3 regions of the Blautia sp. 1033sp1_1033st1_G9_1033SCRN_220408 genome follow, and region 3 is predicted to be linked to each of the others. Evidence: predicted binding sites of a transcription regulator. Region 3 holds the regulator's gene; each other region holds the start of a gene.

Region 1 (10,853 bases), on a different contig from region 3:
GCACCAGGGATCGGGTTTATTGCCCATATGGATACAGCACCGGATTTTTCCGGAGAAGGTGTGAATCCTCAGATCATCGAAAATTATGATGGCAGCAGGGTAGCACTGGGAAATAGCGGACTTTTCCTGGATCCGGCTGATTTTCCGCACCTTTCCTCACTGAAAGGCAGAACACTGATCACCACAGATGGTACCACTCTCCTTGGCGGAGATGACAAGGCAGGGATCGCAGAGATCATGACTCTGGCAGAGATCCTTCTGAAAGAGGATATCCCCCATGGAAAGATCTGCATTGGTTTTACTCCGGATGAAGAGATCGGCAGAGGTGCAGATTGTTTTGATATAGAGAATTTCGGCGCTGATTTTGCCTATACCGTAGATGGCGGTGTGGAAAACGAACTGGAATACGAGAACTTCAATGCTGCAGGTGCAGATGTACAGATCGAGGGCTTTCCAGTGCATCCTGGAAGCAGCAAAAATACCCTGGTGAATGCAGTGCAGGTAGCGGTAGAATTTCATAATATGCTTCCTTCAGGGGAGACACCAAGGTATACAGAAGAGTATGAAGGCTTTTACCATCTTTGCGACCTGAACGGGGATATTGCACAGGCAAGTATGGTTTACATTATTCGTGACCATGACAGCCATCTGTTTGAAGCAAGGATTTCTACCATGAAGCATATTGCAAAGCTTCTTAATGAAAAATACGGTGCCGGTACAGTCACATTGACCATTAAGGAGCAGTACCGGAACATGAAAGAAAAAATTGAGCCATGTATGCATCTGATCGAGAATGCAAAGCTGGCAGCCCAGGAAGCAGGTCTGTCACCTGTAACAGTACCCATCCGTGGCGGCACAGACGGGGCAAGGCTGTCTTACATGGGTCTTCCCTGCCCCAATCTTGGCACCGGCGGCTATGCAGCTCATGGTCCCTGTGAGCATATTACGGTAGAGGGCATGGATCTGGTGGTGGAGATCCTGAAAGGGATCGTGAAGCGGTATGCAGAGCCTGTGAAATAATAGGATAAGAACCATTGTGATCTGGCAGTTGTTCAGCAGCATGTAACAGAGAATGTGTTGGGTAACTGTGTGATAATTTTTTATCACAATGGTTCTTTTTTTGTAAAAATTTAAAGCGTAAAAGCACCCTACCTGTTTAAAAATATATAGAAATGGACACATGTTGGAAAAAATGATCTTGAATTTTTAATTTCTTAATTTAATACAATATGCTTAAAAATTAACGATAAAAAATGTGCAACATGCCGATATTCTTGAAATACAAAAAAAAAACTTGTTAAAATATTATCATTATGGTATCTTAGTAATGCGGAACTGAACTAAATTCTATTTATGCGGAGAAGAGGGAATATGCCTGTATTTGAATGAAAATATTGGTAGAGCAGAAGATGAAAGTTGTGGTTCTGTTTTTTTATTCAGATAATTGTTAAAAAAAAGACGAGAGGAAGAAGGAAGGAACAGGTTATGAGTAGCAAAATTACTATTATTGGTGCAGGTAGCGTAGGTTCTACCATCGCTTATACTTTGGCAAGTGAGGCGATTGCGTCTGAAATCGTTATGATTGATATTAACAAGGAAAAGGTAGAAGGTGAAGTGATGGATATCCTTCAGGGTACCTGTTTTAGAAGTCCGATTTCCATGATCGCAGGAGAATATGAAGATGCTAGGGACTCTGACATTGTAATTATTACATCCGGGATTGCCAGAAAGCCGGGACAGACCAGGATCGAGCTTACACAGACGAATGTAAATATTATGAAAGACATTGCTCCAAAGATCGCAAAGGAAGCTCCAAATGCTATTTACATTATCGTAAGCAATCCGGTAGATATTATGACTTATGTATTTACCAAGATCTCCGGTATTCCGGAGAAACAGGTAATCGGTTCCGGTACACTGCTGGATACAGCACGTCTTCGCTGCGGTATTTCTGAGCATTTCAAGGTAGCACAGGCAAATATCCATGCGTATGTATTCGGTGAGCATGGGGATACTTCCTTTATTCCGTGGACAGGTGCTTATATCTCAGGTGTAAGTGTGGATGAATATTATGAGAATATGAAAGCACTTGGAAAAGAGATCCAGCCAATTGATAAAGAGGCAATGCTGAATTATGTCCAGAAGTCCGGCGGCCAGATCATTGCAAAGAAAGGGGCTACTTTCTATGCTGTATCTGTAACTGTATGCAAGCTGGTCAATCTGGTACTTGCAGCATCTGATACAATTACCACTGTTTCTTCCATGATGCATGGAGAGTATGGTATTGAAGACGTATGCTTAAGCACACTTACCTTGGTAGGACCTAATGGTATCCAGGGAAAAGTACCAATGCGTATGAATAAGAATGAAATTGAACAGTTGAGAAAGAGTGCTGACGCCCTGAAAAAAGTTATTGCACAGATCAATCTGTAAAATTACGTATATATTGGGAGCCGCTTGCGGCTCCCCTATTATGTCCCAAATAGTCTTGATTTGATTTTAAAATACAAAATAACGTGTTGATTCCTATTAATTTCTGAATATACCAGCAGCCGGAAAACAAGATAAAAAGGTTGCTGTATATATAAATAGATTTGCTGAAAAAACGATAGAAAATGCTAAGAAACAAAGAAAGGATAGCAGGATTATGAAGTACAGTTATTATCCGGGATGTACCCTGAAAAACAAAGCAAAAGACCTGGATACCTATGCCAGGGCTTCTGCCAAGGCGCTTGGATTTGAACTGGAAGAAATCGAAGACTGGCAGTGCTGCGGCGGTGTTTATCCGCTGGGAAGCGATGAAATTGCCACAAAGCTTTCTTCTGTCCGTGCATTGGAGCAGGCCAGGGAAAAAGGCCAGGATCTGGTAACAGTCTGTTCCGCCTGTCATCATGTGATCAAAAGAGTCAATGACGACATGCAAAATGTGGAGGATATCCGCACCAGAGCCAACAATTACCTGAAATTTGAAACACCCTATGCAGGAGAAACAACCGTTCTCCATTACCTGGAAGTATTAAGAGACAGGGTAGGCTTTGATAAGATCAAAGAAAAGGTTGTAAATCCGTTAAAGGGCAGAAAAATAGGTGCTTATTATGGGTGCCTTTTGTTAAGACCCGGGAAAATACTGGGATTTGATAATCCGGAAAATCCTTCCATTATAGAAGATTTTATCCGTGCTATCGGTGGTGAGCCGGTGATCTATCCTTTCCGTAATGAATGCTGCGGTGGATATATTTCCCTGAAAGAAAAGGACATGGCACAGAATATGTGCAAAAAGATCATGGACAGTGCAGAAGGTTTTGGGGCAGAGATGCTGATCACAGCCTGTCCGCTTTGCATGTATAACCTGAAAAAGAACGGAAACGGAAAACTTCCTGTATACTATTTCACAGAGCTTCTTGCTGAAGCACTGGGCGTGAAAGAGGAGGTGGCAGAGTAATGAGTGCTTATACATATGGAAATACTGCAAATGCTGCAGAACGGATCAAAGAGATCTCAGGAGTAAATCCTCTGAAATGTATGAAATGCGGTAAATGCTCTGCAACCTGTCCGGCATTTAATGAGATGGATATCAAACCACATCAGTTTGTATCTTATGTACAGAATGGGGATATCGAGGCACTTGCCCAGTCAAAATCCCTGTGGAAATGTCTTTCCTGTTTTGCATGTGTGGAGCGTTGCCCAAGAGATGTAAAACCAGGAAAACTGATCGATGCTGCAAGACAGATCGTGATCAGGGAGAAGGGACAGAATTATCTGAAAGCAGATGAGATCCCGGAGCTTCTTGATGATGAAACGCCTCAGCAGCTGTTAGTCAGTGCATTCAGAAGATACAGGAGGTGAGAGACTGGTGCAGAGAATAGGTGTATTTGTATGTCACTGTGGTACCAATATCGCAGCCACAGTAGATGTAAAAAAAGTAGTTGAAATGGCAAAAATGGAGCCAGGAGTAGTCCATGCAGAGGATTATCAGTATATGTGCTCTGAAGCAGGACAGTCCAAGATCATTAATGCAATTAAAGAGAAACATCTGACAGGAGTTGTAGTATGTTCCTGTTCCCCACGTATGCATGAGGCTACTTTCCGCAAAGCAGCGGAAAAGGCAGGTCTGAATCCATACATGGTAGAGATCGCAAATATCCGTGAGCACTGCTCCTGGATCCACAAAGATATGGAGGAAGCAACCAAGAAAGCTGTGATTCTTGCAAGAGCAGCCATTGCAAAGGTAAATCTGGATGCGCCTCTTCAGCCAGGAGAGAGTCAGGTTACAAAAAGAGCCCTGGTGATCGGCGGTGGTATTGCCGGTATCCAGTCTGCACTTGATATTGCAGATGCAGGATATGAAGTGGATATTGTGGAAAAGCTTCCAAGCATTGGTGGAAGAATGTCCCAGCTGGACAAAACATTCCCAACCCTGGACTGCTCCGCATGTATCCTTACCCCTAAGATGGTAGAAGCTGCAGCTCATGAGAAGATCAATATCTATACATACAGCGAAGTTGAGAAGGTAAGCGGCTTTGTAGGAGATTTTACAGTAGATATCCGTAAAAAAGCCAGAAGCGTAGACATGAGCAAATGTACAGGCTGTGGTGTATGTTCCCAGAAATGTCCATCCAAGAAGATTCCTAACGAATTTAACCGTGGACTGAACAACCGTAGTGCCATTTATATTCCTTTTGCACAGGCCATTCCAAATGTACCTGTGATCGATCGTGAGAACTGTATTAAGTTCAAAACCGGCAAATGCGGTGCCTGCGCCAAGAACTGTGCAGCAGGAGCCATTGATTATGAACAGCAGGACGAGATCGTAACAAAGAAATACGGAGCCATTGTTGTGGCAACCGGCTTTGATGTGATTAAGCTTGATCAATATGATGAATATGCTTACAGCCAGAGCAAGGATGTGATCACTTCCCTGGAGCTGGAGCGTCTGATGAATGCAGCAGGACCTACAAAGGGTCATCTGGAGCGCCTTTCCGATGGAAAAGCACCGAAGAATATTGTGTTTGTACAGTGTGTGGGAAGCCGCTGCTCTGATAACAGAGGAAAAAGCTACTGCTCCAAGATCTGCTGTATGTATACAGCAAAGCATGCAATGCTGATCAGAGATAAATACCCGGATACGAATGTGACCGTATTTTATATTGATGTACGTACTCCTGGAAAGAACTTTGATGAGTTCTACAGAAGAGCTGTAGAAGAGTATGGAGTAAATTATATTAAAGGCCAGGTTGGAAAGGTCATTCCTCAGCCGGACGGAACTTTAATGGTACAGGCATCAGACCTTCTGGATAACAAACAGATCCTGATGGAGGCAGATATGGTTGTGCTTGCAGCTGCCATTGAGCCAAATAAAGATGTACGTAAAATCGCAACCATGCTTACTGCAAGTATTGATACCAACAATTTCCTTACTGAAGCCCATGCAAAGCTTCGTCCTGTAGAATCACCAACCGCAGGTATCTTCCTGTCCGGAGTGTGCCAGGGACCAAAGGATATTCCGGAAACCGTTGCACAGGCTGGAGCAGCAGCAGTAAAAGCAATCGGATTGCTGGCAAAAGACAAGCTGACTACAAACCCATGTACAGCAAAGGCAGATCCTCTTGCATGTAACGGATGTTCCCAGTGTATGAATGTATGCCCATATGGAGCGATTTCCTATGAGGATGTACAGGTGAATGACCATGGAGTACGTGAGACGAGGCGTGTGGCAGTTGTGAACAATGCACTTTGTCAGGGCTGTGGTGCATGTACAGTTACCTGTCCATCCGGAGCGATGGATCTTCAGGGATTCTCCAACAGACAGATCATAGCGGAGGTAGATGCAATATGTCGATAGAAGCAAAAGAAGAATTCAGGCCTAAAATCGTAGCGTTCTGCTGCAATTGGTGCAGTTATGCAGGTGCAGACCTGGCAGGAAGCAGCCGTCTGGTTTATCCGGCAGATGTAAAGATCATCCGTGTTCCATGTTCCTGCCGTGTGAATCCTATGTTTATCCTCCGCGCTTTTGAAAAAGGGGCAGACGGAGTGATCCTTTGTGGATGTCATCCGGGAGACTGCCATTATACAACCGGAAACTATTATGCAAGAAGAAGAATGACACTTTTGTTCTCCATGCTTGATTTTATTGGTGTGGAAAATGGACGTACCCGTGTGGAATGGGTATCTGCAGCAGAAGGTGTTAAGTTCTCCCAGACCATGAATGAGTTTGTGGAGAAGATCCATTCTCTTGGCAAGAATGTAAGATTGGAGGATATAAGATGCAGGAACTGATTAGCCGTGCAAAAGAGCTGCTGGCAGATAATACGGTAGCCCGTGTTCTTGGCTGGAGAGCCGGAGACCTGCCTTACAATCCTGAAGCAGCATATTTTGAAACACCGGAAAGCCTGGATGAATTCGTTTACGATGGCTTTTGCGGAGCAAATTTAAGCAAGATGATGATCGAAGCTTCCAAGCTGGAAGGAAAAACCCTTGTCTGTCTGAAGCCGTGTGACACATACAGCTTTAACCAGCTGATTAAAGAGCACAGGGTAGACCGTGAAAAAGCCTATATTATCGGTGTAGGCTGTAAAGGTAAGCTGGATGTGGAAAAGCTTCGCAAAATGGGAATCAAGGGAATCCAGAAAATCACCGGAGCAAAGCTTACTGATGATTGCGAGAACCTTGAAATTGAAACAATTTATGGCAGCAAAACTGTTTCCTATAAAGATGCAATGCTGGAAAGATGCCATGTATGTAAGGGCAAAGAGCATATGATCTATGATGAGATCATCGGTGAGTCCAAGGATACAAAAGATGCTGACCGCTTTGCAGAAGTGGAACGGATCGAAGCAATGTCTCCAAAGGAAAGATTTGAATTCTTCCAGAAAGAACTGAGCAAATGTATCCGCTGCAATGCCTGCCGCAATGCTTGTCCTGCATGCAGCTGCCGCAGATGCGTATTTGACAGTACCAAATTTGACAGTGCCCAGAAAGCAAATGTGGATGATTTTGAAGAAAAGATGTTCCACATCATCCGTGCATTCCATGTAGCAGGAAGATGCACAGACTGTGGAGAGTGCAGCCGTGTCTGCCCACAGGGAATTCCTCTTCATCTTTTCAACCGTAAATTCATCAAAGACATCGATCAGTTCTATGGAGAATATCAGGCAGGTGCAGATGCTGAATCAAAAGGTCCGCTTACCAGCTTTACATTTGAGGATGTGGAGCCTGGCATTGTGGCAGAAAGGGGATAATGTATGTATAAGATAAAAAAAGAAAATCTGAAGGCATTATTCCAGATGATTTCTGAAAAACAGGATCTGATCCTTCCTGTAAAAAAAGCAGAGCAAACAAATTTTGCACTGTGGACTGAAGATGCAGATGTGGATCTTACAACCCTGAAAACTGTAAAATCAGGAAAAGATGCTTTTTTCCCACAAAGCGAAACTTTATATACATGTGTACGTGATGGCAAGAAGCTGTCTGTAGAGCCGGAAGCATTAAGAGAGCATCCGTTTGTAGTATTTGGAATGAAAGCCTGTGATGTAAAAGGTGTGGAGGTTCTGGATAAAGTATTTCTGTCTGATCCGGTAGACACTTTTTATGCAGCAAGGCGTGAGCATGGGACTATTGTTGCCATGGCCTGCCATGAGCCGGAAGAGTCCTGTTTCTGCAAGGTTTTCGGTACAGATGCAGCAGATCCGGTGGCAGATGTAGCTGTCTGGATGATTGGTGAAGAACTTTTCTGGAAAGCTGTTACAGAAAAAGGAAATGCTCTTACAGAAAGCGTGAAGGAGCTTCTTCAGGATGCTGATGCAGCAGATGAGGAGGCAGTTTCTAAGGAAAAAGAAGCAATCCGTACCATTATTGAAAAACTTCCCTATACACACCTTTCCCTGGAGGGGTGGGATGGAAATGCTACAGAAGAAAAATTCAACTCTCCTGTATGGAATGAACTGTATAAACCATGTCTGGCATGTGGTACCTGCACCTTTGTATGTCCTACCTGCCAGTGCTATGACATTAAAGACTATGATACAGGCCATGGCGTAAAGCGTTATCGCTGCTGGGATTCCTGCATGTATTCTGATTTTACGCTGATGGCAGGTGGTAATAACCGTACAACACAGCTGCAGAGATTCCGCCAGAGATTTATGCATAAGCTGGTTTATTTCCCGGCAAACAACGATGGCATGTATTCCTGTGTAGGATGCGGACGTTGTGTGGAGAAATGTCCGGAAGCATTAAATATTGTAAAGGTGATCAAAGCCTTTGAAAAGCAGGGAGGAGAAAAAGCATGAGTGAATGTACCTGCCATAAAAACTACAAACTGGATACTCTGATCCCAAAGGTAGGAGTTATCACCAGTATTAACGAGGAAACTCCGGATGTGAAAACCTTTTGTGTGAATGCACCGGATGGAGGAAAGCTTTTTGAACATATGCCCGGACAGTGTGCAATGCTTTGTGCACCTGGAGTCAGCGAAGGAATGTTTTCCATCACATCTTCCCCTACCAATAAAGAATATCAGGAATTCAGTATTAAAAGATGCGGAGAACTGACATCTTATCTGCACAGCCTGCAGGTTGGAGATGAGATCACAGTGCGTGGGCCTTATGGAAATCATTTCCCGGTAGAGGATAAGCTGAAAGGAAAGAATCTTCTGTTTATCGCCGGAGGTATTGGTCTGGCGCCTCTTCGTTCTGTGATCAATTATGTGCTGGACAATCGTGAGGATTATGGAACTGTGGATATTCTGTACGGTTCCCGATCCGCAGATGACCTGGTTAAGCTGAAAGAGATCCAGAATGTATGGATGAAAGCAAAAGATGTAAATGTATATCTTACCATTGACCGTGAGCAGGAGGGCTGGGACGGACATGTAGGCTTTGTTCCTAGCTATCTGAAAGAAATCGGATTTGATACAAATAAAGTTGCATTGGTGTGCGGACCGCCGATCATGATTAAGTTTGTTCTTCAGGGATTGGAAGAACTGGGCTTTTCAAGATCACAGGTTTATACCACACTGGAGCTTCGTATGAAATGTGGAATCGGTAAGTGCGGACGCTGCAATATTGGTTCCAAATATGTGTGCAAGGACGGACCGGTGTTCCGACTGGATGAGATCGATCAGTTACCTGATGAGTACTAAAGAAGCAAAGCGTAATCGAGCTTAGCACTGCGAATGGAAAAAAGCAGTGAAAAGCTGCGAATCGTGCTAGCACTGCGATTACCTACTATAAGAAAGGATCAAACAACATGGAAAATATGGTAAATGTATATTTCTTTGGAAAAAAATACACAGTACCTGCTGATCTTACGATTATGACAGCTATGGAATATGCAGGTTATACCTTAAAAAGAGGCTGCGGTTGCCGTCATGGCTTCTGCGGCGCCTGTGCAACCATGTACAGGATCAAAGGCAAAAATGAACTGAAGACCTGCCTGGCCTGTCAGACACAGGTACAGGAAGGCATGTATGTGGCAAGCATTCCATTCTTCCCAACAGACAAGAGAACCTATGAGATGGATGAGATCCGTCCGGAACAGCGTATTATGATGGAACTTTATCCGGAAATCTACAGCTGTATCGGATGTAATGCCTGCACAAAAGCCTGCACACAGAACCTGAATGTTATGCAGTATATCGCTTATGCACAGCGTGGAGAATTTGAAAAATGTGCAGAAGAGTCCTTTGACTGTATCGCATGCGGCTGCTGTACTGTGCGTTGCCCTGCAGAGATTTCTCATCCAATGGTTGGTCTTCTGGCAAGACGTCTTACCGGAAAATATATTGCACCAAAGAGCGAGCATCTGGCGAAACGTGTAGAAGAGATCCATGAAGGGGCATATGATGAACTGATCGAACAGATCATGCAGAAGCCTATTACTGAAATGGAAGAACTTTACAACCACAGAGAGATTGAGAAATAAGGAGGAAGAGCCATGTTTACACCAGAAATGATGGAATCCGTGAAAAAAGTGGAGGCAACAAGACCTTCACGAATTGGCATGGAACCTAGAAGAATGACAGCTGAAGAGAAGGACACTCTTTTGAAGGCTTTTCATCCGGATTACAGGGAAGAGGCGTTTGCTGAGATTAAGATCGGACCGAATAAAGGCCAGAAAGCGCCAAAAGAGCTGACACATCTTCTCCATTCCAACAGTCGTCTGCTGACAGATAAAGTAGATCTTGATAAAGTAGATTATGACGTAGATGTGCTTGTGATCGGCGGCGGCGGTGCAGGATCTTCTGCAGCAATTGAAGCTCATGAAGCCGGAGCAAAGGTTATGATCGTTACAAAGCTGCGTATCGGTGATGCAAATACTATGATGGCAGAGGGCGGTATCCAGGCAGCTGACAAAGCAAATGATTCACCGGTACAGCATTATCTGGATGCTTTCGGCGGAGGACATTTTGCTGCAAGACCAGAACTTCTGAAAAAACTAGTTATGGAAGCACCGGATGCCATTCAGTGGCTGAATGATCTTGGTGTTATGTTCGATAAAGATGCGGAAGGAAATATGGTAACCACTCACGGTGGCGGAACATCCAGAAAGAGAATGCATGCATGCAAGGATTATTCAGGAGCAGAGATCATGCGTACCCTTCGCGATGAAGTAATCAACCGTCAGATCCCGGTTGTGGAATTTACTTCAGCTGTAGAGCTGATCAAAGATGACAAGGGACAGGTTGCTGGTGCAGTTCTTCTGAATATGGAGACAGGAGATTATATGGTAGCCCGTGCAAAGACTGTGATCATTGCTACAGGTGGTGCAGGACGTATGCATTATCAGGGCTTCCCAACATCCAACCATTATGGAGCAACTGCTGACGGACTTGTACTTGGATACCGTGCCGGAGCACC
Region 2 (10,853 bases), on a different contig from region 3:
GCCGATTGCAGATGTTACCAGGGTATACAGCATGATTGGCTTTAACAGAGGAAGGGTAATGAACCGAAACTTCTTAAATCCGGTAGCTCCGTCAATATCTGCCGCCTCAAACAGTCCAGGATCAATTCCCAGCACTCCTGATATCAGAAGCAGGGTAGTATTTCCAAACCACATCCACCACAAGATCGTGGAAATCAGTCCACGGCTTCCTGCCACGCTGGACATAAAATCAAAGTTTTTCCCAAGAATGCCCCAGTTTTTCAAAGACTGGGTAATCGGTCCATACTGGGAAAACATGGCCTTAAACAATACAGATACAGAAGCTGCAGTGATAATGCTTGGAAGATAAACGATCACCTTCACTGCCCCTGTCCCTTTCACCTTAACCTTTGTGTCAGTAAGCCATACAGCCAGTAAAAGAGAAACAAGGATCTGGGGAACAAAATTGCAGCCCCACATCACCAATGTATTTTTCAGATAGCTAAGTACATAAGGGCGCTCTCCTGCACTTAACCCAAGCACATTCAAAAAATTCTGAATGCCTGCAAAATCCACAAACTGCCTGCCATTTCTCTTATAATAAGAAAGGGTGCTGTAATAGAAAGTATTTATCAGCGGCCACAGTTGAAAGATCAGGTAAGTAATAAAAAAGGGAGCAATAAAATAATATCCGTATCTTCCGTAATTGATTTTTTTCTTTTTCTTCTTATTCATAAATACCTCCTATGAAAGGTACTGCCCCTTCGTAAATGAAGAGGCAGTATCCATACAGGCAGCTGTTGTCAGCCTGGTTTCATTATTATTCTACGCTCAGGTAAGAGAAGGTATCATGGATTGATGCTTTCAGATCTGAAATTGCGGTATCAAGATCTTTTTCACCAGTTGCATAAGCCTTTGTCTGGGTATCCAGAAGAGAAAGGATCTGCTGATCTTCTGCTGTTACGGTAGAAGCATCCAGTCCATCTGCCAGAGGAAGGAAGAATTCCATAAAGTTCTGTCCTGCGTCAGCATACAGATAACCATTTCCGTCTGCGGAAGCGCCGCTTTCAATGATCTTATTAATTGCTTCTGTGTTATTTACATAATCAGAATTCAGTGCATTGATGGCTACCATTCCATCTGTATCACAGGTAAAGAATTTCATGATCTTGCCAGCAAGTTCTGTATCAGCACACTCTGTTGTTGCAGCCAGTCCAGTGCCGCCCCAGTAGCATTTATTTGCTGTTGGAACAAGAATCGTATTGTTTTTCCATGTATCGCTTAAGCACCAGTAAGTAAACCATGGGCATCCCATATAAGCAATGGCTGCATTGCTGCTCTCGCCATCCCCATCCATGTTTGCATACCAGTCAGCATTCCACTGATCTGTATTAAAAGTAAGCTCTTCATCATACATCTTCTTGGCTGTTTCAAGATAAGTGGTGATATTGTCATCCAAAGTGATCACATCGTTCTCATCATAGAAGCCTACAGTTCTGGAGTTTGTCAGCATACGTTTGATCTCATCATAACCAGAGAACAATTTGCACTTTCCACCGGATGCTTCCTTAACTTCTTCTGCTGTTGCGATAATCGTATCAAGATCTTTGAATTTCTCTGCCAGCTCAGCCGGATCTGTAGTTCCAAGATATTTTTCTGCCAGATCTGCACGTACCTGGAAGCATCCTGGTGTTGCCTGCCAGAACAGAGCACGTACATTACCGTCTGCATCTGTACCAAGATCAAGATCATACTGGTACATGTTCTTGTAATCGTCCTCTGTAATGCCCAGGTCTGCAACTGATTTTACCCAGTCACTGTTTACATATTTCTGAACATAATCAACTTCCAGTCCCATAAGATCCGGATATAATTCATTAGAAGGGTCATCCAGTACAGGATCCAATTTGCCCTGATAATAATCAGATCCACCTGTATTTACAAATACGATTCTCTTATAATCATCCGGATATGCCTCTTTGAACGGACCATCCAGAATATTCTTAATGTCATCATTCCAGCCCCACACTACGAATGCATCATCAGCTGCAGAATCACCTGTCACTGTGTTGTCCGGTTCCTGGTCATCTTCAGCCATTACCGGAACTGCATATACGGAAAGTCCTCCAACCATTGCAGCGGTAAGTAAAACACTCATAAGCTTTCTCTTCATTTTTGCTACCTCCTTAATATAATCCTTTTATTATTTACATTCATTTTGGTACTTCTTTTACATTACAGGACTGCTGTAAAAATCACCCCAATTTTTTGACCGATCTGCCCTGAAATAAAGTTCCATCCACTGTATAGGACCGGATCAGCGCTGTCTTCGGCTGTTCAATCAGTTCCACCAGCTTCTCTGCAGCGATCCTTCCAATGGCACTGGTATCCTGACACAATGTGGTAAGCTTTGGTTCCATGATCCTGGCTATGTTATTCCCATCATAGCCTGCAATGGAAATATCCTCCGGAATCTTCAAATCTCTTTCCCGTATCTCATTAAACCCTCCAACTGCTGAAAGATCATCTGGATAAAGGATACAGGTAGGTGGATCTTTAAGTTCCAGCAGCTCCCTGGTCTGCCTTGCAGACAGGTCTGCGTCTAGGTAACGTGCTGGCCTGACATATTCGTCCGGAACCTGGATCCCTTCTCTTTGCATCATCCGGTAAAAGCTGCTGAGACGCTTCTTCGTAACCGAAGTGTCATCTCCATAAATGTATGCAATCTTTCGGTGACCCTGAGAAAAGATATATTCCAGAAGTTTCTCCATTCCCTGTACATTGTTAGATAAAACAGAGATCCTGCCATCACACACATGGTCAATGGTAACAACCGGCACTTCTGATCTTAAAAGTTCCTGCACCTCCTCGCTGTAAAAATCCACGCAAGCCATTACCACCCCGTCCACGCCCCGGTATCTGCAATGCTCATAATAACTCATCTTCTTTCCCGAAACATTTCCGCTAGTAAAGGTAATGTCATATCCCTTGCTCTCTGCTGTACTTTTGAAGCTTTCAAGCACGTGATTAAAATAAGCATGTGTCAGTCCGCTGTGAGCCTGATCTACAAAAAGCACGCCCAGATTGTAGCTTCTTTTTGTTTTCAATGCCCTTGCAGATGAATTTGGCAGATACCCAAGATCTTCTGCGGTTTTCTGGATCAGTGCTTTTGTCTCTTCCCCGATATCCGGATAATCATTTAAAGCTTTGCTGACTGTCGCTACGGAAACATTGCATTTCTTTGCGATTTCCTTCATCGATACCATAAGCCCTGTTGCCTCTTTGCTTTCTTTGTTTTCCTAAATCGTTTTCGCATCTTCACTATATTACTTTATGCACAAATAATCAAGTATATTTTCTCGTTTTTTATGCTTTTTGCTTCCTTTCTCTCTATTTCACAAAATCAGATTTTCAGTTTTTTTCAAATTAAACAAAGTTATCTTCTTTTATCACGAAACTATTTCGTAAAAATTCCTTGCTTTTTTATATTCTCTCAGATATATTAAAGTTAAGATAATTATCCCATCCTTTTATAGGGATAACTTCTTTATATTTTCGCTATTTTATATTGTTTTCTAATGTTTCTTTTATTTCTATTGAATTATCAGAACTCATTCGTTTTCGCATATACTTTTTTTCAGAGCTCCACGCATGATTACAGGCACTGTAGTACATCGTGTCAAGCTCTAATCTTTGACAAGGGAGGATTTCCAATGAAGTTCGGTTTCTTTGACGACGAAAAAAAGGAGTATGTGATCACAACCCCGGACACTCCACTTCCATGGATCAATTATCTGGGATCTCAGGACTTTTTCAGTCTGATCTCCAACACCTGTGGTGGTTACAGTTTCTATAAAGATGCAAAGCTGCTCCGGCTTACCCGTTACCGCTATAATAATCTTCCGGCAGATTCCAACGGAAAATACTATTACATAAAAGAAGGGGACGTGATATGGAATCCTGGTACAATGCCCACCAGAACCCCTCTGGACGAATACCAATGCAGACACGGTCTTGGATACAGCCGTTTCCATGGAATCAAAAACCAGCTTTCTGCTGATCTTCTGGCTTTTGTACCTGTAGACACTCCTTGCGAGATCAATGTACTTACCTTAAAAAACCAATCCGCTTCTTCCAAAAAGCTTTCCCTTTTTTCCTATGTGGAGTTTTGTCTGTGGAATGCAGTAGATGATATGACCAATTTCCAGCGTAATTTAAGTATTGGAGAAGTGGAGATCCAGGGAAGCGCTATTTACCACAAAACAGAATACAGGGAGCGAAGAAATCACTACAGCTTCTTTTCTGTAAATACGCCCATTGACGGTTTTGACACCAGCAGGGATGAATTTCTGGGAGTGCGCCGTGGAAATGACCGGCCTCTGGCCGTAGAGCAGGGAAAATGTACTGGTTCTGTTGCCAGTGGATGGTATCCCATCGCCAGTCACCAGATTGATCTTGTACTTGCCCCAGGGGAAGAGAAAGAACTGATATTCCTTCTTGGGTATTGTGAAAATCCTCGGGAAGAAAAATGGGAAGCACCAAATGTGATCCGCAAGACCACAGCTCTTGCCATGCAGGAAAAATATCATACTTCCGCACAGGTGAAGAAAGCATTCCAGGATCTGAACCATTACTGGGAAGATCTGCTCTCCCGCTTTTTTGTAAACAGCCAGGATCCCCATGTAAACCGTATGGCAAATATCTGGAACCAGTACCAGTGTATGGTAACTTTCAACCTTTCCCGCTCTGCTTCCTACTACGAATCCGGTACAGGAAGAGGCATGGGCTTTCGAGATTCCTGTCAGGATCTTCTTGGCTTTGTACATCTTGTACCTGAACGCGCAAGAGAGCGTATCCTTGATATTGCTGCTACTCAATTTGAAGATGGCAGTGCTTATCATCAGTATCAGCCTCTCACCAAGAAAGGCAATCTGGATATTGGAAGCGGATTTAACGATGACCCGTTATGGCTGATCGCAGCTGCTTCTGCTTACCTGAAGGAAACCGGTGATTTTTCTATTTTAGACGAAATGGTAGCCTTTGACTGCGACACCTCAAAAGCACAGCCCTTTTTCCAGCATCTGCTTCGCAGCTTCCATTATACCTGTACCCACTTAGGTCCCCATAAACTACCATTGATCGGCCGTGCAGACTGGAACGACTGTCTGAACCTGAACTGCTTTTCCAGTGAGCCTGGGGAGCCATTCCAGACTACTGGTCCTTCTGAAGGTCCTGTGGCAGAATCTGTTTTCATTGCAGGAATGTTTGTAAAATACGGCAGGGAATTTCAAACCATCTGTAAAAAATATGGCCACACCGAGGAAGCTCTTCAGGCAAAAGATGCAATTGATGCCATGTACCAGGCAGTGCTTACCTCCGGCTGGGATGGTGACTGGTTTCTTCGCGCCTATGATGCAACATCCCAAAAGATAGGTTCCCATGAATGTGAAGAAGGCCAGATCTTTATTGAGCCTCAGGGATTCTGCGTAATGGCAGGGATCGGTGTAAAGGAAGGCCTGGCAGAAAAAGCACTGGATTCTGTAAAAGAACGGCTGGATACCAAATACGGTATCATGGTACAGCAGCCTGCTTATACCAGATACTACCTGAACCTTGGGGAAATCTCCTCCTATCCGCCAGGTTATAAAGAAAATGCAGGTATTTTCTGCCATAACAATCCCTGGATTTCCATCGGAGAAACCATGATCGGCAGAGGCAACCGTGCTTTTCAGATCTATAAAAAAACCTGTCCTTCCTATATTGAGAATATCAGCCAGATCCACAGGACAGAACCTTATATTTATTCTCAGATGATTGCAGGAAAGGATGCACCACGGCACGGGGAAGCAAAAAACAGCTGGCTTACAGGCACTGCTGCCTGGACATTTGTAAATCTCTCTCAGGCCATCCTTGGCATACAGCCAAGCTATGACGGTTTGTGTGTAGACCCATGTATCCCTGCAGACTTTGGGGATTTCACTGTCACCCGCAGGTTTAGGGGCGCAGTATATCATCTTTTTATCTCAAATCCTGATCATGTTGAAAAGGGGGTAAAATATCTGGAAATCGATGGAAAACAGATTTCAGGTAATCTGATTCCTTTTGAAGAGGGAAAGAAAGAATACCAGGTAACGATCCATATGGGATAAGACATTTTATATGGCATGTAATAAGCCAGTTTGCTCCAGGTGATTCTGAAGGAAACTGGCTTTTCTTTTATTTCTTCAACGGATCGATCTCCGCTCTATAAACATATCTGAGGAACAGCACGCAGATCGCAAAGGAAAACAATTCTGCAATAGGGAATGACCACCAGGTAGCTTTGATCCCGCCTGTCCGTGCCAGAATAAAGGCCGCCGGAAGAAGCACTACCAGCTGTCTTAACACAGATACTGCCAGGCTTAAGAAGCTATGGCACAGGGACTGGTATACAGAGGAGGAAACCACACTGAAACCAGCCAGCAAAAAGCTAAAACTGATAATGCGAAGAGCCGGTATTCCAATCTCCAGCATAGTATCTGAAGCGTTGAAAATATTCAGAAGCTCCTGAGGGAACAGCTGGAATACTGCAAATCCCAGAAGCATGATTCCAACACCCATAGCCACACTGATCCGGATCGTCTTTGTGATACGATCCGGCTTTTTGGCTCCGTAATTGTAAGAAATGATGGGCACCATACCATTATTCAGACCAAATACCGGCATAAATACAAAGCTCTGAAGCTTGAAATAAACACCAAATACTGCGGTTGCAGTAGAGGAAAATCCCATCAGGATCTTATTCATACCAAAGGTCATAACAGATCCTACGGAAGCCATGATAATAGACGGGAACCCAACACTGTAAATATTTTTTACAACATTTGCGGACAGCTTATATTTCACCAGGGAAAGATGAAGTTCCTTATTAATATGATAATTTACAAAATATCCTACAATAGCAGCAATAATCTGCCCCGTTACAGTGGCAAGGGCAGCACCTGCCACCTCCATCCTGGGAAAACCGAAAAGACCAAAAATCATGATCGGATCCAGAATAATATTCAGGATCGCACCCAGAAGCTGGGTCAGCATGGAATAAAACGTCCTTCCGGTTGCCTGCAGCAGTCTTTCAAATACAAGCTGCATAAACAGTCCAAATGACATCATCCCGATGATCCTTACATAGACCGTTCCATAAGAAAGGATCTGGGGATCCTGCGTCTGAACGGCAAAGAATGTATGTCCGAAGACTCCGGTAAGCACGGCAAAAGTCAATGCACTTAACAGGCAAAGGATAATGCCGTTATTAGCAGCCTTGTTGGCATATTCCGTATTCTTTTCGCCCAGAGACCGTGACACAAGGGCATTAATACCTACACCGGTACCTGTACCTACTGCGATCATCAGGTTCTGTACAGGAAAGGCCAGTGAAACAGCTGTCAGTGCATTCTCATTGAGCTTTGCAACAAACATACTGTCTACAATATTATATAATGCCTGAACCAGCATGGAAATCATGATCGGGACAGACATTGATACAAGCAATTTTCCAACAGGCATAACGCCCATTTTGTTTTCTTTTTCCACGGCATTTTTTTCCATGAAAATCCCCCTCTCAATGTGTTTTGATAAATATTTTTGACGCATCCGTTTTTTACGATATCTTTATCTATTCTATAGCAGTGCATCCTATATGTCAATCAAAACATCATAAAAAGAGGAGGAGTGATCTACATCTGATAAAGCATCCGCCGGATCAGGAACAGGATCAGGATATGTGCCGGGTAAAAAACATAGAAAAAATATTTTGCCCATTTTCCTTTAATGAATCCTCTCTGTCCGTTATACATATTGATAGAAAGAAAAGCAAAGCATGCTTTCCACTCATAGATCAGCCAGCTTGTACCGATCACCGCCTGTGCTGCCCTCTTCTCCTTCAGCCAGTACATGATAAGAAGGAATACGTATCCTCTGTAGCTGTAATCTGCTTTCAGGTTCCATGATACAGCAAAAAGCCCGGCCATGCAGATAAGCTGCATCAGCTGATTGTCCTTAAAATAATCAACTGCACAAAAAGCCAGATAACCCAAAAACAGCGTAAAAAACACATTCTGGGTAGACATATCAAAGAATGTACCTTTATGCACCAGGTCCCAGGGAATTTCTGAAATACAGGCAAAGATCAGTAGATTTCTTCCATATTTAAAGCGGTTGTGTGTATGGACAAAGCCCTCCACCAGAAGAAAACAAAAAATGGGAAATGCAGCCCTGCCCACATCCCGCATAATCCTGTAAATCGATATATCCGTGCCTCCAAGAACAAATAAAGTCCTGGTGGCAGCCGCTGATTTCACCAGAAGAAATGCAGCTGTATGGTCGATCAGCATGATCACCATAGCCAGTACTTTTAATGCACTGCCGCTTAAAACCCGGAACTTTTCCGGCATAAATGAATCCTGTAATTGCTTTGTCTGTTCCATCCTGTACTCCTTTAACTTAGGTTTGCTTGTTCCAACTTAATTTCATCTGCAGCCAGCAAAATATCACCAATCGTTGATTTATCTCAGTCGAGAAGACTCCCACCTCTTTCAGGTGGTGAGTAACAGCAAGTTCGTCTCAGTGGGAGTCCAATCTCCGACTGAGATAAACGCTCCGCGAGGATGCGCAGTGATTCTGTAAAGAATATGTCAGCTTACGCTGACCAGAATCACGCGCCAAGTCTCGCGGCTGCTCGACTTGAAATCTGCATGTGTATATCAATTTCTCTCCTCTCCAATGACGCATCCGATAATTGCATTATAGTAAGTAAATCAGAAAAGTAAAGAAAATTTTTTCGGTGGCTGTTGCTCATTTATATTTTTTATCTCAGTCGAGAAGACTCCCACTTCTTTCAGGTGGTGAATAACAGCAAGTTCGTCTCAGTGGGAGTCCAATCTCCGACTGAGATAAACGCTCCGCGAGGATGCGCAGTGATTCTGTAAAGAATATGTCAGCTTACGCTGACCAGAATCACGTGCCAAGTCTCGCGGCTGCTCGACTTGAATCAAGCACTTTCTCTTTTTTCTATGTTTTTTTACAAATTATGACTGGACGAATTGGGCATTTTGTGAGAGAATAACACCAGTAAAGCGTTCCGCTATGGGAGACTCCCTTAAGGAGCGCTACACTGAGTTGTTAGACTTTTAACAACATTAAGTTCACTAATACTGAAAGGAGTCTTAAAATGATTTACACTAAGGAAGTTGAAAACATGTGTCCTGTAGCTAAGGGCGCAAAACATGAGCCTGCTCCAATTCCTGAAGAAGGAAAATGGGTTCATTCCAAAAAAATTGAAGATATTTCTGGTTTTACACACGGCGTTGGCTGGTGTGCTCCACAGCAGGGTGCATGCAAGCTGTCCCTGAATGTAAAAAATGGTGTAATCGAGGAAGCTCTTGTTGAAACGATCGGATGTTCAGGTATGACTCATTCTGCAGCTATGGCAGCTGAGATCCTTCAGGGTAAAACTATCCTGGAAGCTTTAAATACTGACCTTGTCTGTGATGCGATCAACACCGCAATGAGAGAATTATTCCTCCAGATCGTATATGGACGTACTCAGAGTGCTTTCTCTGATGACGGACTTGCTGTAGGTGCCGGACTTGAGGATCTTGGTAAGGGTCTTCGTTCCCAGGTTGGTACTATGTATGCTACAAAAGAAAAAGGTGTTCGTTACCTCGAGATGGCAGAGGGATATGTAACAGGTATCGCTCTTGACGAGGATAATGAAGTAATCGGATATCAGTTCGTTTCTCTTGGAAAGATGACCGACTTCATCAAAAAAGGTGATGATCCTAACACCGCATGGGAAAAAGCAAAAGGTCAGTATGGCCGTGTAGCAGATGCCGTTAAGATTATCGACCCAAGAGAAGAGTAATCAGGAAACGAAAGGAGACGAACATAAAATGGCATTATTTGAAAGTTATGAAAGAAGAATTGACCAGATCAATGCTGTATTAAACAGCTATGGTATCAGCTCTATCGAAGAAGCTGAGAAAATTACAAAAGATGCTGGACTTGACGTATATGATCAGGTAAAGAAGATCCAGCCGATCTGCTTTGAGAACGCTTGCTGGGCATACACTGTAGGTGCTGCCATTGCAATCAAAAAAGGCTGCAGAAAAGCTTCTGACGCTGCTGCTGCTATCGGAGAAGGCCTTCAGGCTTTCTGTATCCCAGGTTCTGTTGCTGACCACAGAAAAGTAGGTCTTGGCCATGGTAACCTTGGTAAAATGCTTCTTGAGGAAGAGACAGAGTGCTTCTGCTTCCTTGCAGGCCATGAGTCCTTCGCAGCTGCTGAGGGTGCCATCGGTATTGCAGAGAAAGCAAACAAAGTACGTCAGAAACCATTACGTGTTATCCTGAACGGTCTTGGAAAAGACGCTGCTCAGATCATTTCCCGTATCAACGGTTTCACATTTGTTGAGACAAAATATGATTACAAAGAAGCTAAATTAAATATTATCTATGAGAAACCATATTCCAACGGTCTTCGTGCTACTGTTAAATGCTACGGTGCAGATGACGTTCAGGAAGGTGTTGCTATCATGCATCACGAGAATGTTGGTGTTTCCATCACAGGTAACTCCACAAACCCGACCCGTTTCCAGCATCCGGTTGCAGGTACATACAAAAAAGAATGTATCGAGCAGGGTAAGAAATACTTCTCCGTTGCTTCCGGCGGTGGTACAGGACGTACACTTCACCCGGACAACATGGCAGCAGGTCCTGCTTCCTACGGTATGACAGATACTATGGGACGTATGCACTCTGATGCTCAGTTCGCTGGTTCTTCTTCTGTACCGGCTCACGTTGAGATGATGGGTCTGATCGGTATGGGTAACAACCCGATG
Region 3 (10,853 bases):
TACCGTTTTCCTCTAAAAGACTGGCAAAAGCCAGGAAACGATCCAACTGAGTCTTTGCAGGACTTACATCATACTCATCTGCTCTTGCAAAATGGGTAAACATGCCTTCTATCTCCAGATAAGGAAGCTTGCTGATATTCTTTATTTCTTCCAGGCTTTGAGATCCATCATGAAATCCAATCCTGGTCATTCCAGTATCTACTGCCAGATGAATCTTTACAGTTTTGGAAAGTTTCCTGCCTGCTTTTGCATATTCTCTTGCCAGGCTGATGCTGCTTACAGCAATGCTGATATCATTTTTTGCAAGCTCCTCCATACATTCCGGGAATACAAGACCAAGCACCAGGATTGGCTTGCGGATGCCTGCCTCCCTTAAGGAAAGAGCCTCCTCCTCGGTAGCCACCGCAAAGCCCCAGATATAATCATAGTCCTGGACCAACCTGGCAATGGGCACAGCTCCGTGTCCATAAGCATCCGCTTTTACCACAGCGATCATCTTTGTGCCTGGTTTAATATTTTTATGCATAGCTTCAAAATTATAGGCAACTGCGTCCAGGTCCACCAGTGCTTTTACTCTACTGAATTTTTCCATAATGTTCCTCCCTGTTTCCTGTTTCAAAATCCCGAAGTACCAGTGGGATCGCATCCAGGATATTGCGGGCATTCATCCCTCTTGTACCAGCAGCATCTGCCGCCCTGTCTCCACATAGTCCATGGAGAAACACGCCAAGAGCTGCCATCCTTGCCGGATCCGGTACCTTTATATTGTTCAGATACATGCAGAACACACCAGCCAGCATCCCTGAAAGCACATCTCCGCTTCCTGCTGCTGCCATTCCCGCATTTCCAGACATATTAATATATATTTCATCCCTGCAGCCTGCAGTAACTGTACCGGCATCTTTTAACACACACACAGCCCCTGTTTCTTTTGCATAATCAGACGCTGCTCCTACCGGGTCTTCCTTCAATTCTGAAATGGAAAGCCCTGTAAGCCTGCCCATCTCCCCCATATGCGGGGTCAGCACAGTATTTCCTTTCAGATACTGCTTCCAGCCCGGATTCATGGATAGCAGGTTCAAACCATCTGCATCCAGGATCACCGGCTTCCCCGCCTGATTCCCATGGGCCAGAAACCAATTGGCCCGTTCCCGGCTTTCATCCTGGCATCCAAGACCTGGTCCAATCACCAGTACATCACACCAGCTTAACAGCTGCTGATTTATTTCTTCTGAAAATACACTTTCCACCATTGCTTCCGGAAGCAGAGACTGAAGCGGAATCCGGTTTTCTTCCACTGTCTGTACCTTTACCATACCAGCTCCTGTATTTAAGGCTGCACAGGCAGCAAAATATGCAGCTCCGCACATGCCCTTTGAGCCAGCCACCAAAAGCACTTTGCCAAAAGTCCCCTTATTCCCCCAGGGAACTCTCTGTGGCAGCTGCTTCATATCTTCTCTTTCCAGCTGCCACACCGGTCTGCCGTAATTGCCAGGATAATCATAGATCCCGATATCTGCTACTACAACTTTCCCGGACAGACTCCTGCCGGGATAGAAGCACATTCCCTGCTTCATAAAAGCAAAAGTAACGGTAAGATCTGCACAAAATGCGGTTCCAAGCACTCTGCCTGTGCTTCCGTCAAGGCCGGAAGGAATATCTACTGCCACCTTTTTGGCATCTGTCTCATTCATCCTCTGAATGATCTCCTTGTATCTTCCCTCCACCGGCCTGGTCAGACCTACGCCAAAAACGGCATCTACTATAGTAGTATATTCGTGCCATGTCGGGTTATTCACCTCAGGTACGTGATAATGCCTTGCAATCTGAATCTGCTGAGCCATCTGAGCAGAATATTTCTGGGAATTTCCTGTAAGAAACAGATCTACATGATATCCTTTCAGATACAACAGCCTGGCTACAGCCACACCATCTCCACCATTGTTGCCGTTTCCGCAAACAACCAGGATCCGTTCCCTGTCGGCAGAAATCTTCTGGATCTGAGCTGCCACAGCCAAAGCAGCCCGTTCCATCAGCACCATGGAGGGAATCCCTACATCATGAATCGTATACGCGTCCAGACTGGCCATTTCTTTGCTTGTTACTACCTTTTTCATATACGCCCACTCTCCTTTGTCTTTTTAAATGGAAAAAGCCGCCCTGAACCGCCGAATCATGCGGCAGCAGGCAGCAGCCTTTAACCAAAAGGGAAAAACTCTTTCCCTTAATTCTCTGTTTCCTTTTTTTCTTCTACATGCTCTTTCCGATACTGGCTTAAATTATAAGACAGAGTCATCAGGCTCTCGGAAAGATGAACATTTTCTACGATCACATCCTCCGGAGCATCCAGATCAATGTGTGCAAAATTCCAAATAGCCTTTACACCATTTTTGATCAGCACATTGGCCATTTCTTTTGCTTTATGCTTGGGAAGGGTAAGTATGGCAATCTCAACCGGATTCTCCTTAAGGAACTCAGGAAGTGTATTTATCATCTGTATCCCAATACCCCTTACAGAAATCCCCTCCAGAACCGGATTCACGTCAAAGATCCCCACCAGACGAAATCCTCTCTTCTCAAAATCACTGTAATTGGCAAGTGCCTGACCCAGATTACCTGCTCCAACGATGATCATAGGATGGATGGTATCCAGTCCCAGGATCTTGCCGATCTCCATGTACAGATAATGCACATTATATCCGTAGCCCTGCTGCCCAAAACCGCCGAAATTATTAAGATCCTGACGGATCTGAGATGCAGTCACATGCATTTTTTTACTGAGATCACCGGAGGAAATCCTTTCCACATTCTCCTCGATCAACTCTCCCAAATAACGATAATACCGGGGCAGCCTTTTAATAACCGCCTTTGATATCTCCTTTGCTTCCACCAACTCTTCCTCCTGCTGCCCATATCTAAAATTTATATCTCAATTATACTCAAATGATATTTTATTGTCAATCTAAGTTACTTACTTTGTGACTACTTTATTTATTTTTTGACACCCGATGCCTTTTTATTATATAATAGATTGATTTGTGGATTTCTTATTTTTTTGGAGGAACCTTTATGATTTTATCATGTCAGAACATATGTAAAGCATTTGGTGAAGAAGAAATTATCAAAGATGCATGTTTTCATATTGAAGAAAAAGAGAAAGCAGCACTGATCGGCAACAATGGTGCAGGTAAAACCACCCTGCTGCGGATCATTATGAACGAGCTTTCTGCGGATAGCGGTTCTGTAGTGATCTCCAGGGACAAAAAGATCGGCTATCTGGCTCAGTATCAGGATATTCACGGTCATCAAACCATTTATGATGAGCTTAGCTCCACCAAACAGCACATCATAGATATGGAAAACAGAATTCGTACTCTGGAACAGGAAATGAAAAATTCCCAGGGAGAGCAGTTAGAAAAACTGATGCAGACCTATTCCCGCCTGACCCACCAGTTTGAGCTGGAAAATGGCTATGCCTACAAAAGCCAGATTGCAGGCGTACTGAAAGGCCTGGGCTTTTCAGAAGAGGATTTCACCAAGCAGATAGAAACCCTTTCCGGAGGCCAGAAAACAAGGGTCGCTCTTGGCAAGCTTCTTCTGTCCCAGCCGGATATCCTGCTTCTTGATGAGCCTACCAACCACCTGGATATGGAAAGCATCGCTTGGCTGGAAAATTATCTGCTCACCTACCCTGGAGCTGTACTGATCGTATCTCATGATAGATACTTTCTTGATAAAGTTGTAACAAAAGTGGTAGAGATCGAAGCCGGATATGTACGGATGTACAGTGGCAATTACTCAGCCTATGCCTTGAAAAAAGCCCAGCTTCGTGATGCTCAGTATAAAGCCTATCTGAACCAGCAACGAGAAATTAAGCATCAGGAAGCGGTGATTGCAAAGCTGAAGTCCTTTAACCGTGAAAAGTCCATCCGCCGTGCGGAAAGCCGTGAAAAAATGCTGGATAAAATGCAGCGTCTGGATAAACCTGCTGAAATAAACGATCAGATGCGTCTCACCCTGGAGCCTCGCTTCATCAGCGGCAATGATGTGCTGACTGTGGAAGAGCTTTCCAAAACTTTTCCGGGACAGACCCTTTTCCAGAATATTTCTTTTGAGATCAAGCGTGGTGAACGAGTAGCCCTTATTGGGAATAACGGAACAGGAAAAACCACATTACTTAAGATCCTGAACCAGGTGATTCCTGCCGATTCCGGCAAGTTTACCCTTGGTTCCAAGGTACAGATCGGTTACTATGACCAGGAACATCATGTACTCCATATGGAAAAAACAGTATTCCAGGAAATCTCCGATACCTATCCTACTCTTACAGAAACACAGATCCGCAATATGCTGGCAGCCTTTCTGTTCACAGGGGATGATGTATTCAAGGTGATTTCCTCTCTTTCCGGTGGAGAGAGAGGCCGTGTTTCCCTTGCAAAGCTGATGCTCTCCGAAGCCAATTTTCTGATCCTGGACGAGCCTACCAATCATCTGGATATTGCTTCCAAGGAAATCCTGGAGGAAGCACTGAACAGTTATACAGGTACTGTCCTTTACGTATCTCATGACCGTTATTTTATCAATCAGACAGCCACCCGGATCATGGATCTGACCAACCAGGCCATTGTGAATTATATTGGGGACTATGATTATTATCTGGAAAAGAAAGAAGAGCTTACTGCCAAATATGCTCCTTTAACAACCCAGGAAGAAGAAGCCGTCCAGGTTTCAGATAACAAGCTTTCCTGGCAGCAGCAAAAGGAACAGCAGGCAAAAGAACGTAAAAGGGAAAACGAACTGAAGAAAACCGAAAAAAGGATCGAAGAACTAGAAGCCCGTGATCAGGAAATTGATGAAACCATGATTCTTCCTGAAGTTTGTACCAACGTAGCAGAATGTACCAGATTAAGTAAAGAAAAAGCTGCCATTGCAGCAGAATTAGAGGAATTATACGAAAAGTGGGAGGAGCTGGCCTGATGGCCGGCTCCTCCTTTGTTATGATGATATCTTTTTTATCAGAGAAGCTTTTCCAGATTCTCACGGATGGCAAGGATAAATTCTTTGCTGTTCAGTACTGTTACATCCTTCAAGGAAGTGATCAAAGCCAGGTCCTTTGTCATCTTTCCGCTTTCGATAGTTGAAAGTGTAGCCTTGTCCAGCTTGTCTGCAAAATCCTGCAGTTCCTGGATCCCATCCATCTCTCCTCTTTTACGAAGAGCACCTGTCCATGCAAAAATAGTTGCCACAGAATTGGTGGATGTTTCTTTTCCTTCCAGATGTCTGTAGTAATGTCTCTGCACCGTACCATGAGCAGCCTCATACTCATAGTAGCCGTGAGGGGAAACAAGTACAGAAGTCATCATTGCAAGAGAGCCAAATGCAGAAGATACCATATCACTCATCACATCTCCGTCATAGTTCTTGCAGGCCCAGATAAAACCGCCCTCTGCTTTCATCACACGGGCTACAATATCATCGATCAGGCTGTAGAAATAAGTGATCCCTGCTTCCTGGAATTTTTCTTTAAATTCTTCTTCATAAATCGTTGCAAAAATTTCTTTGAATTTCCCGTCATAAATCTTGGAGATTGTATCCTTGCCTCCAAACCACAGATCCTGCTTTGTATCCAGTGCATAGTTAAAGCAGCATCTTGCAAAGCTTGCAATGGACTCCTCAATGTTGTGCATTCCCTGGATCACACCTGGCTTGTCAAAGTGATGGATCAGTTCTTTTTTAGTCTCTCCATCTGTACCTTCAAATACAAGATATGCGTCTCCCGGTTTCTCAATGTTCATCTCTGTATTCTTGTATACATCCCCATATGCATGACGGGCAATGGTGATCGGCTTTTTCCAGTTGCGTACACAAGGCTCAATTCCATTTACAACAATAGGTGCACGGAATACGGTACCATCCAGGATGGCACGAATAGTGCCGTTAGGGCTTTTGTACATTTTCTTCAGGTCATACTCGTCCATTCTTGCCTTATTTGGGGTAATGGTGGCACATTTTACAGCAACTCCGTATTTCTTGGTTGCCTCTGCTGCATCTACAGTAACCTGGTCATCTGTATCATTTCTGTGCTCCAGGCCAAGATCATAATATTCAGTCTTCAAGTCAATAAAAGGATTCAGAAGTTCATCCTTAATAAGCTTCCAGAGAATACGGGTCATCTCATCTCCGTCCATCTCTACAAGGGGTGTGTTCATCTGAATTTTTGCCATTTAGATATTCCTCCTCTTCTTATTTCAACGTAATACCAAGTCTCTCACAGGTTTCTGCGATCACAGCCTCCAACTCCTTATCAGACAGTACTGTAACACGGCCGTCTTCATACTGGCTGTCTACCCATGCCTTGATCATTGTAACAAGTTCGCTGTTCTTGTCAACCTTCTTATCGCCTTTCAAACGGTAATGGGTATCGATCCAGTGGGCGATCCCAGCTGCTCCTGAAGTATTGGATACTGCTACCTCAGCAGATCTGTTCAGGAATTTCTCTGTATCAAACACATTATAGATCTCTTCATTCTTCAGAAGACCATCTGCGTGGATACCTGCTCTTGTCACATTAAAATTCTTGCCTACAAATGGTGTTCTTTCCGGAATATGATACCCGATCTCTTTCTCATAATATTCAGCCAGTTCTGTGATCACTGTGGTATCCATACCGCCCAGATTGCCTCTAAGCTGTGCATACTCGAATACCATAGCCTCCAGCGGAGTATTTCCAGTCCGCTCTCCAATACCGAACAATGAGGTATTCACTCCACAGGCACCATACAGCCATGCGGTAGTGGAATTGCTTACAGCCTTATAAAAATCATTATGTCCATGCCACTCGATCAGCTCGGAAGGCACACCTGCATGAATCATAATACCATAAATAATACCAGGTACAGAACGGGGGATCACAGCACCTGGGTAGTTGACTCCGTAGCCCATAGTATCGCAGCATCTTACCTTTACCGGGATACCATAATGCTGGCGCAGCTTCATAAGCTCCAGACAGAACGGGATCACATAACCGTAAATATCTGCTCTTGTAATATCCTCCAGGTGACAACGAACAGAAACACCGATCTCCAAACATTCCTTCACAATACTGAGATAATGCTCCATGGCCTGCTTACGGGTCATCTTCATCTTATAAAATATATGATAATCAGAACAGCTTACAAGGATACCAGTCTCTCGCATACCCATATCACGCACAAGCTGGAAATCCTTCTTATTTGCACGGATCCAGCTGGTCACTTCCGGGAACTCATAGCCACGTTCCATACATTTTTCAACTGCATCCCTGTCCTTTTTGCTGTAGAGGAAAAATTCGGAAGCACGGATCCTTCCCTCCGGGCCGCCCAGCTTATGAAGGTAATCATAAATCCTTACGATCTGATCCGTAGTGTAAGGAGCCCTGGACTGCTGTCCATCTCTGAATGTGGTATCTGTGATCCAGATATCATCCGGCATATGATGGGGAACCACCCTGTCATTAAATGCGATCTTCGGTATTTCAGAATAAGGGAAAAGATTTCGGAATACGTTTGGTGTTTTTACATCCACCAGCGGATACATATGCTCCTCTAACTGAAGCAGATTCGTATGCCGATTCATTGTCACTCGTCTATTTTCCATAATTTCCTCCTCTATGAACACGAATAGTATTCATACTCTATGAATTGTATTCACATCGTTTCCATTGTACTCAAAAAGAGGATCTAAGTCAACGCTTTTGTACGTTACAGTGATAATTTTTTGTCAAATTCAAAAAACGTTCACGGTTGAAGCGACCCCATCCCTGGATATTCCTTGGCAGCTGCATATCGTCTGCACTTTCTTTCAGCATCCTTTTAATAGCCACATTTGTTAGGGTGGGATTCTTTTCCAGAGCGCAGGCAATGGCTCCTGAAACAACCGGGGTGGACATAGAGGTTCCGCTTTTGACTCCATATCCGTAGATCCCGGGGGTGCCTCCTGCTAATGGTTTCCATTTTGTATAAGGTATACAGGATACGATATGATTTCCCGGCGCAACCACATCCGGCTTGCATACGCACTCCTTTGTAGGCCCTCGTCCGGAAACTGCTTTTTTTCCTTCCAACAGGTCACTGGAACCTACAGTGATCACCTTTTTGTTGCTGCCAGGCGCTGTAATGCTGCCTGACCTTGGCCCCTGGTTTCCAGCCGCTGCTACCACTACCAGTCCTTCATCCCACAGCTGATCCACTGCATCAAGAAGCGCATCCTGTTCATTAGAAGTATTGCAGGTGGTTCCCACAGAAATATTCACCACCCGGATCCGGTACTCCTCCCTATTGCTTCGGATCCACCGAAAAGCCTGCAGCAAATCCTCTCTGCTTCCGTTCCCATATCTGTCTAATACCTTTAAAGCAATAATGCTGCAGCCAGGTGCTGCACCCATATACCTGCCAGAGGACATTCTGCCATCTCCTGCCAGGATCCCGGTAACATGGGTTCCATGTCCATTATCATCATATGGCTGTCTACGATAAAAAAGGAAATCATAAAAAAAACGGATACGGCTGTCAAAGTCTGCATGGGGGAAAAGCCCGGTATCCAGCACTGCCACTCCGATCCCTTTTCCAGTATATGTCCTGCCTGTCATAAGCCTCTCCGGAAAGGTCTTCTTATTATTATATTCAAAAAGTTCCCCTGTTGTGACCTGCACTGCATTTCCTGAGTTTTTGTAAATTCAAGAATGCCTCGGCATTCTTGCTGCGAGGTGCGCGTCATGCAATTGCATGACATACTTCTCCTGCGCACCTCTGCAATCCTGCCGGAGGCTATATCAGCTGGGGGATTGACTCCCACCACTGATACCAGCTTGTTTCTCACCACCTATAGAGGTGGGAGTCATCTCCCAGCTGATATACTTACAAAAAACACCCAGGAAGAAAACTTCCTGGATGCTTTTTAAATCTTTATAAAAATTTTCTCAGATGCTTTTGAAAGTCTTACCTGATCTGTCAGAAATCCACGATCTGGCTAATCTGATGATTAATATCATAGCTGCCGCTGCCGTATACTCCACGATACCAGCCTGCTGCATGGGCTTCCGGATCATAATAAGCTCCGTTAATGATCACCCAGCAATGACGGGTCATACCATCTCCGGCACCGTCTCTTGTACCGGAAACACGGCCGGCTACCACCTTAGGGCTAAATCCGGCTTCTTTTGCAAGAGCTGCAAAAGCACAGGCATAACCATAACAGTTCCCTCTGCTGGTAGCCAGTGTATTTAATGCACACCTTCTCTGCCATCCTGCCGCAGTTCCCGGATACCATCCATAATAATAAATGTTATTTACCACATAATTCCAGCAGGCATTCAGTTTCTGATAACTGGTCATGCTGTCATTTGTGATCCTGGACAAGATCTTCATGGTCTGCATCTTCAGCTGGGAATTGGTATTGTTTACTGCATAGCCTTTCTTCCCAAAGGTAATTCCGTCATATACACGGTTCTTACACAGTCTGCCCTTAGGATCACCTCTGTAAAGACGGTTGTTCAGCACAAACCAGCCCACAGTGGCATGACCCTTGCGGTCCACATAGTACAGGTTCTGCCCTACCTTTACAACAGAGGGCTTCTTAGGGCGCATCAGCTTACCTTCCAGATTAAATACATACACATACCGGCCTCTTTTCATGCTGTTTGTCACTGCATGACCATTTGCATTAAAAAAGTAACGGTTAGAGCCAATATTCACCCACCGGTTCCGGATCTTTTTTTCTTTTTTGTAATAGCAGTAGTATCTGCCTTCTTTTAAAAGGCCCTTCTTTACTACAGGTGTTTCCTGGGAAACGGTTTCCTGGGGAGCTTCTTCTGAAGCATAAACCTGGCCGGCACCAAGGGGCAGAAGAACTGCCCCGCAAAGTACCATAAAACATCTCTTCAAGCTTCTGTGAAAATCAATAGTTCTCATATGTCACACTTCCGTCAGACCAGGTGATCTCATAATATCCGTGCCCGCTTCCATCGCAGTCATCATATGCCTGCCTGCTTACTTCTGTTTTCTGAGCCGGCTGTGCTGCCGCTGCGGCTGCCTGCTGTTGTGCTGCCTGAGCTGCTGCCGCTGCTGCTGCCTGAGCTGCTGCTGCATCTGCTTCCTGTTTTGCTTTTACCAGTGCATCTACCGCTGCCTTGTCCTCTGTCAGATAGCTGTGGAATACATAGCCTGTATCATCCCCATTCTCTACCTTGAACCATCCCGGAACTGCTGCAATCACTTTAAATTCATCGCCAAGTGCTGCAACCTTTAAGGATTCAGACTCCTTGTCAGCCTCTTTACGTACATGCACATTAGCAGATACGTACATGGTGATAGGCTCATCAAAGGTACGCTCGTCTGCAGTCTCTGCCGCTTCCTGATCCTTGCCGCTTTCATCCTTATAATTGATGTACAGAAATTCATAGGAATTCACAAGGACTGCATCTTTCCATTTGTCTACAGTTACATCCTGGAAAGTATGCTCTGTACCATCTTCCTCTGTAAGCACAAGATCCATCTTTGCTTCTTTGGAAGCATCTGCAGTTTCTTCGCTGTTATCTGCTTCTTCGCTGTCATCTGCTGCAGCTTCTACCAGCTTTGCTTCCTTGATCGTCTGTGTTGTCTGATTGGTTACTGATAACTCTCCTCCGTCAAAGGCAATCGTAAAATCCTCTGCGGTTGCTTCTCCATCACTGTCCTGTGCCTCCGCTTCCTGTGCTGCTGCGTCCTCAGCAAATACGGCTACCGGTGCAGAAACTGCAAGGGAAGCAGCTGTCACAATACTTAAAAATGCTTTCACGCTTTTCATCTTCATGATTTGTTCCTCCTTTAGAGCCTTAT

What was found. Region 3 encodes Rex, which represses fermentation and respiration genes when NADH is low (regulators of the CRP and FNR family bind a similar motif). Its sites were predicted from a motif close to ATTGTTAANTANTTAACAAT; they were not measured.
Region 1: AB5916_RS10280 (L-lactate dehydrogenase) is a predicted target of Rex. The motif match lies at 1,294-1,313, and genes of this name have one in related genera.
Region 2: AB5916_RS04235 (iron-sulfur cluster assembly scaffold protein) is a predicted target of Rex. The motif match lies at 9,132-9,151, and genes of this name have one in related genera.

The regions. Positions count from the first base shown of each region.
Region 1 is NZ_JBFKZO010000012.1:32,522-43,374, reverse strand. Features, by position in the region: gene pepT (peptidase T) at 1-1,020, shown strand, start outside; gene AB5916_RS10280 (L-lactate dehydrogenase) at 1,486-2,433, shown strand; gene AB5916_RS10275 (CoB--CoM heterodisulfide reductase iron-sulfur subunit B family protein) at 2,648-3,442, shown strand; gene AB5916_RS10270 (4Fe-4S dicluster domain-containing protein) at 3,442-3,846, shown strand; gene AB5916_RS10265 (CoB--CoM heterodisulfide reductase iron-sulfur subunit A family protein) at 3,854-5,842, shown strand; gene AB5916_RS10260 (hydrogenase iron-sulfur subunit) at 5,833-6,276, shown strand; gene AB5916_RS10255 (4Fe-4S dicluster domain-containing protein) at 6,264-7,238, shown strand; gene AB5916_RS10250 (4Fe-4S dicluster domain-containing protein) at 7,242-8,285, shown strand; gene AB5916_RS10245 (FAD/NAD(P)-binding protein) at 8,282-9,136, shown strand; gene AB5916_RS10240 (2Fe-2S iron-sulfur cluster-binding protein) at 9,244-9,918, shown strand; gene AB5916_RS10235 (FAD-dependent oxidoreductase) at 9,931-10,853, shown strand, end outside.
Region 2 is NZ_JBFKZO010000003.1:269,260-280,112, forward strand. Features, by position in the region: gene AB5916_RS04205 (carbohydrate ABC transporter permease) at 1-714, opposite strand, end outside; gene AB5916_RS04210 (hypothetical protein) at 800-2,152, opposite strand; gene AB5916_RS04215 (LacI family DNA-binding transcriptional regulator) at 2,235-3,245, opposite strand; gene AB5916_RS04220 (glycosyl transferase) at 3,693-6,128, shown strand; gene AB5916_RS04225 (MATE family efflux transporter) at 6,196-7,563, opposite strand; gene AB5916_RS04230 (TraX family protein) at 7,692-8,441, opposite strand; gene AB5916_RS04235 (iron-sulfur cluster assembly scaffold protein) at 9,185-9,877, shown strand; gene AB5916_RS04240 (GGGtGRT protein) at 9,906-10,853, shown strand, end outside.
Region 3 is NZ_JBFKZO010000002.1:94,014-104,866, forward strand. Features, by position in the region: gene alr (alanine racemase) at 1-592, opposite strand, end outside; gene AB5916_RS02250 (NAD(P)H-hydrate dehydratase) at 576-2,117, opposite strand; gene AB5916_RS02255 (redox-sensing transcriptional repressor Rex) at 2,225-2,890, opposite strand; gene abc-f (ribosomal protection-like ABC-F family protein) at 3,070-4,977, shown strand; gene AB5916_RS02265 (NADP-dependent isocitrate dehydrogenase) at 5,016-6,224, opposite strand; gene AB5916_RS02270 (2-isopropylmalate synthase) at 6,244-7,635, opposite strand; gene AB5916_RS02275 (S8 family peptidase) at 7,724-8,626, opposite strand; gene AB5916_RS02280 (transglutaminase domain-containing protein) at 8,988-9,947, opposite strand; gene AB5916_RS02285 (SH3 domain-containing protein) at 9,934-10,827, opposite strand.